DNA from 2 places in the Xanthomonas sp. MUS 060 genome. Region 2 is predicted to be linked to the other one. Evidence: predicted binding sites of a transcription regulator. Region 2 holds the regulator's gene; the other holds the start of a gene.
What was found. The regulator FliA, encoded in region 2, starts transcription of late flagellar genes. The targets are predictions, from matches to a motif close to TAAAGTTTNNCNNNCNNNGGCCGATAA.

Region 1 (4,211 bases), on a different contig from region 2:
TGCTTGCTCTGCCCCGCCAGGCGCGCCATACGCTGTGCGTCGGACAACACCCCGCGCAACAGCCGCACTTCCTGCTCACTGAGCGCATTGCGCAGGAACAGCCGGCGCAACTTACGCATCGCCGACTCTGGCGCGCGGCCCTTGTGGAAATCGATGTCATCCAGGGTTTCGGCCAACTGCCCGAACAGGCCTTCCAATTGCGCGTGGCTGGCCGGCGCTTCGCGCAACCCAGGCGCGGCCGCAGCGGGTGCGACGGCCGCGCTGCGCAACTGGGCCAGCCGCACTTCATAGGCCAAGACCTGCACCGCCGCGGCAAGGTTGAGCGAACTAAATGCCGGGTCGGAGGGGATATGCACCGCCGCATGGCACTGCTGCAGCTCTTCGTTGGTCAGGCCGGTGCGTTCGCGCCCAAACACCAGCGCCACCTCGGCCGACTCGGCCACTGTCGCCATCAGACGCTGTGCGGCGTCGGCCGGCAATAATTCCTGCAACGCGACCCGGCGACTGCGCGCGGTACAGCCCAACACCAGTCGACAATCGGCCAGTGCATCGGCCAGCGTCGGCAACACCGGCGCTTGCTGCAACAGGTCTTCGGCACCAGCCGAACGCCGGTAAGCGTCGACGTCCACGCTGCATTCCGGCGCCACCAGCACCAACCGCGCCAGACCCATGGTCTTCATCGCTCGCGCCGCAGCCCCAATGTTACCGGGATGTTGGGTTCCCACCAGGACGAAGCGAATGGGGGCAGGATCGGTCATGGCAGCACAGCAGAGGGAAGCGAATGTGGGCGTAGATGGTAAACTGTGCGGCCGGCCTTCGCGCCGGGGTGCTCTTTTCCTCGTTCAGCCCTACTCCGCCCTTTCGGGAACCGTTGCCGTGCAAAAACCCGTCGTTACCGTCATGGTCAAGGCCGCCCGCCTCGCCGGCAACGTCCTGTTGCGCCACATCAACCGCCTGGAGGCACTGAACGTAGTGCAGAAGGACCGCATGGACTACGCCAGCGAAGTGGATGCCGATGCGGAGAAGGTGATCGTCAAGGAATTGCGGCGCGCCTATCCGGACTACGGCGTGATGGGCGAGGAAGGCGGCGTGCAGGGAGGCGGCCGCTACATGTGGGTGATCGATCCACTGGACGGCACCAGCAACTATCTGCGTGGATTCCCTCACTATTGTGTGTCAATCGCCTTGGTCGAAAACGGCGAGCCGATCGATGCGGTGATCTTCGATCCACTGCGCAACGAGCTGTTCACCGCCAGCCGCGGCAGTGGCGCGGTGCTCAACGACCGTCGCATCCGTGTCAGCGAACGCAAGGAACTCGATGGCACCATCATCAATACCGGCTTCGCCCCGCGCGAACGCAAACGCACCAGCGCCCAGCTCAAATGCGTGGATGCGCTGATGGTGCAGGCCGAGGACATCCGTCGCACGGGTTCGGCCGCACTGGACTTGGCCTACGTCGCCTGTGGCCGCGCCGATGGCTATTTCGAGGCCGGCGTGAAAGCCTGGGATATCGCTGCTGGCGTGTTGCTGGTACGCGAAGCCGGCGGTCGCGTCACCGACTTCAAGGGCGCCACGCCAGGCCGCATCGACGATCGCGGCGCCCCTCAATTCCAGATCGTCGCCGGCAATCTCAAGGTCAGCGATGCGCTGCAGAAGCTGATCGTCAACAGCGGGTATGCCGGCGAGTTCGACCCCAAGTTCTAAATAACTGGCCCCAGTGAGGGCCATCGAACTGGAGAACCGAAAGCCGCGCGATTGCGCGGCTTTTTTATTTCCGACATGCGCGCAATCGGCACCACATCGACACTCCAAGCCCAGACCGAAATGCTGGCGGACGAAGCGGCTTAACGCGTTTATATGCCAAAGACGCGCGCTACTCCGATTGCACAGCGGCCATGACCAGCATGTGCCACAAGACTGCCATCACAATTTCACGAGAAATTGATTGGCGAGTGCGTAGACAGTGATCGCCATATATCCTGAAATTGATCGGTATATCTCCGAAGTTATAGCGATGCGCACAGGTAACGCTCAATCGCAGATGGCAGCCATCGATAGTTTCCCTCAAGACCGGCGATAGATGGTCGATATCGGTGCGGGTTTTCGCCCAAAGCCTGGCCCCCACCAGAGCTCACCCGACACCGCGTTGATGGCCCGGTCCGATCACGCAGTCGATAGCTCGTACCTTCCGCTCGGAGATTTTACCAAATGTCGTTCAATCATCTCACCGTCAGCAAACGCCTGGCGATCGGCTTCTGCGGCGTGATCGCCATGTTATTGCTGGTCGGTATCGCCAGCCTGATCGGGTTCCGCAAGTTCATCGCAGCTGCGGCAATGGACGCGCATACCTACCAGGTCATCACCATGGGCGACCACATGCTGTTGAGCCTGCTCAATATCGAAAGCGGCGCGCGCGGCTTCGGCCTCACCAAGGACACCACCTATCTTGAGCCGTTCGAGCAGGGTAAACGCGAATTCCGCACGCAATGGCAGCAATCCAAACAGTTGACCGCAGACAATCCGACCCAGCAGACGCGTCTGCAAGCGATCGCGCAGTCCTACGAACAATTCCTCGCAATCCAGGAAAAGACGCTCGATCAGATCCGTGGAAACGCGAGCGATAGAACTTCCAGTCTGTCAACGCTCAACACCCAAGGCAAGCAGCAGATGGATGGACTGCGGGACAGTATCAGACAGTACGAAGCAACCGAACAGGAGTTGTTGAAAGTGCGCCAGGCAGCAAGCCAGGCGCGCGCGCACGCGGGCGAGTGGACCAACATCGGCGGCATGCTGATCGGCATTTTGGCAGCGATATCGCTCGGCCTACTGGTGCGCAACAGCCTGATGCGCCAGCTTGGTGGCGAGCCAGCCTATGCCGCCGAGGTCGTCCGCCGCATCGCCACTGGCGACCTGTCGCGGGACGTGCAACTGGCTACAACATCACCATCGTTGTTGAACGACATGCGACAGATGCAGGAGCAGTTACGCGCCGTGATCCAGGCGCAGACCGAGATGGCAGACCATCACGCAGCAGGACAAATCAGCTTCCGCATGGACGAGAAACACTTTCCTGGTGATTATGGGCGCATGGTGCGCGACGCCAATGCGCTGGTCCATCGCCACATCGACGTGAATCAGCGGGTGATCGCACTGATGGGCGAATACGCCGAGGGCGACCTGAGCCGCGACCTGGAGCAATTCCACGGCGAGATGGCGATCCTAACCGAGACCATGCACAAGGTGAAAGGCAACCTCGGTGCAATCAATCGCGAGATCGACGTCCTGGTCCGCGCGGCCGCACAGGGCGATTTCTCTCGGCGCGGCGACGAAACGCGTTTTGGTCATGCCTTCCGCTCCATGGTGACCAACCTCAATCGCATGATGGTTGATACCGAGACGAATCTGGCAGCGCTATCGCAGTTGCTACGCGCGATCGCCGCTGGCGATCTCACCCAACACATGCAGGGCGAATTCCACGGCGTTTTCGCACGCATGCGCGACGACGCCAACGCCACCGTCGGGCAATTGACCGAGATGGTCGGTCGCATCCAAACAGCATCCACGAGCATCGACAACGCCGCTGGCGAGATCGCCACTGGCAACAACGACCTATCGCGCCGCACCGAACAACAAGCCGCCAGCTTGGAGGAAACCGCGGCATCGATGGAAGAACTCACCTCCACCGTGAAGCAGAACGCCGAGAATGCACGCCAGGCCAATCAGTTGGCGGTTAGCGCCGCGTCGGTCGCTTCGCAAGGAGGCCAGGTGGTCGGCCAGGTCGTCAACACGATGAGTGGTATCGAATCTTCCTCAAAGCGCATCGCCGACATCATTAGCGTCATCGACGGCATTGCCTTCCAGACGAATATCCTCGCACTCAACGCGGCGGTGGAAGCGGCACGTGCCGGCGAACAGGGCCGCGGGTTCGCCGTGGTGGCCAGCGAAGTGCGTACCCTCGCACAACGTTCGGCCAATGCCGCAAAGGAAATCAAGGGCCTGATCGACGACTCGGTGAACCGCATCGCCGAAGGCTCGGTCCTGGTTGCCCGCGCAGGCACGACCATGCAGGAGGTCGTGGCCTCGGTACAGCGCGTCACCGACATCATGAGCGAGATCTCCGCGGCATCGCAGGAACAGTCGACTGGAATCGAGCAAGTCAATCAGACCATCGCCCAAATGGACGAAGCGACCCAGCAAAACGCCACGTTGGT
Region 2 (4,211 bases):
TACAACCCTCGCCGCTGCGCCCACCGCCGCGGATACAGCCTGGCACGAAGAGACATCCCCGCCGTGGCACTGGCGCCAGCGAGCACGCCCAAGCTGGTCGCCGAGGCCCCGAGCAAGAGCGCCGAAATTCCGGCAGCCACCACGCTCACCGCAGTTCCCAACTTCCCGGCGCCGCAGAACGACGAACAATTGACGCAACTGCGCGACGAACTGGCGCTGATGCGGCAGATGATCGAACGTGAAATGAATCGACTCACCGACGAGCGCCTGCGCGGCTCGCCGGTACGCGCCCAGGCGCTGGAATTGATGGACGACTACGGCTTCGACGGCGGCATCACCCGCGACGTTGTCATGCAAATTCCCGCCGACCTGGAACTGCACCGCGGCCGCGGACTGATGCTGGGCCTGTTGTCCAAACGCTTGCCGATCGCGGCGTTGGATCCGCTCGAGCAAGGCGGCGTGATCGCCCTGATCGGCCCCACCGGCGCCGGCAAGACCACGACCATCGCCAAGCTGGCCTCTCTCTTCCTGGAGCGCAACGCCGCCCGCGACGTGGCCCTGGTCACCACTGACACCGTCCGCGTCGGTGGCCGCGAACAACTCCATAGTTATGGCCGACAGCTCGGGATCGCCGTTCACGAGGCCGACAGCGATGCCTCGCTACAGCAGCTGCTAAAGCGTCTGGCCGACTACAAATTGGTGCTGATCGACACCGCCGGCATGGGCCAGCGCGACCGCGCACTGGCCGCGCAACTGCACTGGCTGCGCGCCTCACGCGTCGTCCGCTCTTTGCTCGTGCTTCCCACCAACGCCCATTTTTCCGACCTGGACGAAGTCGTGCGCCGGTTCGCCAGCGCCGATCCACAGGGCGTCATCCTGACCAAGCTGGACGAAACCGGACGGTTTGGCAGTGCCTTATCGGTGGTCGTTGACCATCGCCTTCCCATCACCTGGGTGACCGATGGACAGCGTGTGCCGGACGACCTACACCGCGCCAACGCCGCCAGCCTGGTATTGCGCCTTGAAGATTTGCGGCGCGCTGCCGATAAGCCCTGTACTCCGGAGCAGAACCATGCCGTCGCGTGATTACGCCAATCTGACCAATGCGTTTCCCCTATCGGCGACGCGCAACGAACCGCTGGGTCCGGTGCGCACGATCGCTGTGACCGGTGGCAAGGGTGGCGTCGGCAAGACCAACATTTCGGTCAATCTGTCGATGGCGCTGGCCGACATGGGCAAGCGCACGCTGCTTCTGGACGCCGACCTCGGCCTGGCCAACGTCGATGTATTACTGGGGTTGACGCCTAGATTCACTGTGGCCGATCTGGTCGCCGGGCGTTGCACGCTGGAAGAAGCCCTGATCGACATGCCCAACGGGTTGATGGTGGTGCCCGCCGCCTCCGGCCGCCGTTACATGGCCGAACTGCCCCCCGCTCAACACGTCGGCCTGGTCAATGTGTTCTCCGAGTTGCAACGCGACCTGGACATCATGGTGATCGACACGGCCGCTGGCATCACCGACAGCGTACTGACCTTCTGCCAGGCCGCGCAGGACGCCGTCGTGGTGGTCTGCGATGAGCCTGCCTCGATCACCGACGCCTACGCCCTGATCAAAGTCCTTGCACGCGAGCGTGGCATGGACCGGCTGCAGATCGTCGCCAACATGGTCCGCGACGCCAACGAAGGCCGCCTGCTATACGAAAAGCTCAGCCGTGTCTGCGAGAAGTTCCTCGGTGACGTGTCGCTGAACTATCTGGGTTGCGTACCGCAGGACGACTGGCTGCGACTTTCAGTGCAACGCCAGCAACCGGTGGTCAAAGCCTACCCCTCCAGCCCCTCGGCCCAAGCGATCTCCGATATTGCACGGCGCACTTCACGCTGGCAGGCACCGACCGTTCCGAGCGGCAACGTCGAGTTCTTCGTCGAACGCATCATTCAGCGTGGAGTCGCCGCATGAACGCCGCCGCCCACTATCGCGCCGTGCAGCGCAACAGTTCCAATGACTACATCGCGCAACACTCGGACCTGGTGCGACGCATCGCCCATCACCTGGCGGCCAGGCTGCCGGCCAGCGTCGAGATCGACGACCTGATCCAGGCCGGGATGATCGGGCTGATCGAGGCTTCGCGCAGCTACGATGCCGACCAGGGCGCCTCGTTCGAGACCTACGCCTCGATCCGCATCCGCGGCTCGATGATCGACGAGATCCGCCGTGGCGATTGGGTGCCCCGCTCGGTGCACCGACGCGCGCGTGACGCCGCCTCGGCGATCCGCAAGATTGAACAAAATACCGGTCGCGCCGCTGCCGCCAATGAAGTGGCCGCCGCGATGGAAATGCCACTGCCCGAATACATGCGGTTGATGGAAGATGCCGCACGCGGACAAGTACTGAGCCTGGAATCGCGTATCGAGGATCATGGCGAACTGGACACCATCGCCAAGGGCGGCCCCAATCCGCAGCAGATGCTCGAACGCAGCGAATTCGGCCGCGAACTTGGCAAAGCGATCGCGCAATTGCCCGAACGCGAACAATTAGTGCTGTCCCTGTACTACGAGCAGGAATTGAATCTCAAGGAAATCGGCGCGGTCCTCGGAGTCAGCGAGTCGCGCGTGTGCCAGATCCACGGTCAGGCCACGGTACGGTTGCGCGGACGCCTGAAGGCATTCGAAGCCGCCGACGCAGGCCTGGAAGACGAAGAATAAGAACCTAGGGAGTTAGCGGTGAATAAAAACATGAGGATTTTGATCGTGGACGATTTTTCGACGATGCGGCGCATCGTCAAGAACCTGCTCGGCGATCTTGGCTTCACCAACACCGCCGAAGCCGAAGACGGCAACAGCGCGCTGGCCGCATTGCGCTCGGCCCCGTTCGAGTTCGTGGTCACAGACTGGAACATGCCCGGCATGACCGGCATCGATTTGCTGCGCAACATCCGCGGCGACGACAAGCTCAAGCATTTACCGGTACTGATGGTCACAGCCGAGGCCAAGCGCGAGCAAATCATCGAAGCCGCGCAGTGCGGTGTGAACGGCTACATCATCAAACCGTTCACCGCGCAAACACTGCAAGAAAAACTGGGCAAGATCTTCGAACGCCTTGGAGCAACTGCCTGATGGAAGTGACAGCTGAACGCACTGCCCTGATCGAACGCCTCCAAGGTGCGCTGGACGCACTGGAGAGCGGTGACGAAGCCGGCTGGCGCAGAGAGATCGATACCCTCGCCGCTTGGCGCACACGCCCCATGATGCAGGGCCTGAGCCGACTTGCGCGCGATCTGGGCCAAGCGCTGGGCGAACTGCCAGTAGTGCCCAGCGACGCCGGCGAACTGGATGACGCCTGTTCGCGGCTGGACCATGTGGTGGCAATGACCGAACAGGCCAGTCACCGCACCTTGGATCTAGCAGAGCAATGCCGTGGACTCGCCGATCAATTGCGTGCCGGCGGCCTGAGCGAGGACCAGGGCGAGATCCTGGACAAGATCCGCCACAACCTCACCGAAATGGCCCTGGCGCAGAGCTTCCAGGACCTGACCGGGCAGATCATCCGCCGCGTCGCCGGAATCGTGCGCCGTGTGCACGAAGGGTTCGGCGCGCTGGGATTACCGCCAAAGGAAGAAAAAAAGGCCGATGGCAGCCTGGCTGGCCCGGCATTGCCCGGCTTGGATCGCCACGGCGTGTCGCAAAACGACGCCGACGACCTGTTGTCCGGATTGGGGTTGTAATCGTATGAGCGCCGTATCAGACGACATCGCTGCCGACTTCATCATCGAGGCCCAGGAAATCCTGGACCGCCTAGGCGAACAGTTGGTGTCGCTGGAGCAGGCGCCTGATGACAGCAGCCAGCTCAACGCCGTGTTCCGAGGCTTCCATACCCTCAAGGGCGGCGCCGGTTTCTTGTCGATCAACGCCATGGTCGAGTTGTGCCATGCCGCCGAAGAGACCCTGGGCATGGCCCGCGCTGGCCAGGCCACACTGGAAGCGCGTCATTTCGACGCCGCACAACAATCGCTGGACTACCTGCAATCGATGCTCGATGCGTTCGGTAGCGGCAACGAGCCACCACGCGCCCCGGCACAATTGATCGCGCAATTCGCCGCAGGTGAAGAGGAAGCCGCAACGCCATCCCCCGCTGCAACAGCCAGCAAGAGCAGTATGCCGGTTGGAGGAAATGGCGCCGATTCGGACCTGATCAGCGACGACGAATTCGAAGC

Region 1: a site for FliA is predicted at 2,054-2,080, ahead of XANALMUS060_RS22820 (methyl-accepting chemotaxis protein). Genes of this name have one in related genera too.

The regions. Positions count from the first base shown of each region.
Region 1 covers NZ_JZIM01000005.1:122,247-126,457, forward strand. The annotation lists gene XANALMUS060_RS07750 (RNA methyltransferase) at 1-758, opposite strand, end outside; gene XANALMUS060_RS07755 (inositol monophosphatase family protein) at 877-1,704, shown strand; gene XANALMUS060_RS22820 (methyl-accepting chemotaxis protein) at 2,209-4,211, shown strand, end outside.
Region 2 covers NZ_JZIM01000001.1:563,546-567,756, reverse strand. The annotation lists partial or broken gene flhF (flagellar biosynthesis protein FlhF) at 1-1,086, shown strand, start outside; gene XANALMUS060_RS02565 (P-loop NTPase) at 1,073-1,957, shown strand; gene XANALMUS060_RS02560 (RNA polymerase sigma factor FliA) at 1,954-2,703, shown strand; gene cheY (chemotaxis response regulator CheY) at 2,722-3,114, shown strand; gene XANALMUS060_RS02550 (protein phosphatase CheZ) at 3,114-3,722, shown strand; gene XANALMUS060_RS02545 (chemotaxis protein CheA) at 3,727-4,211, shown strand, end outside.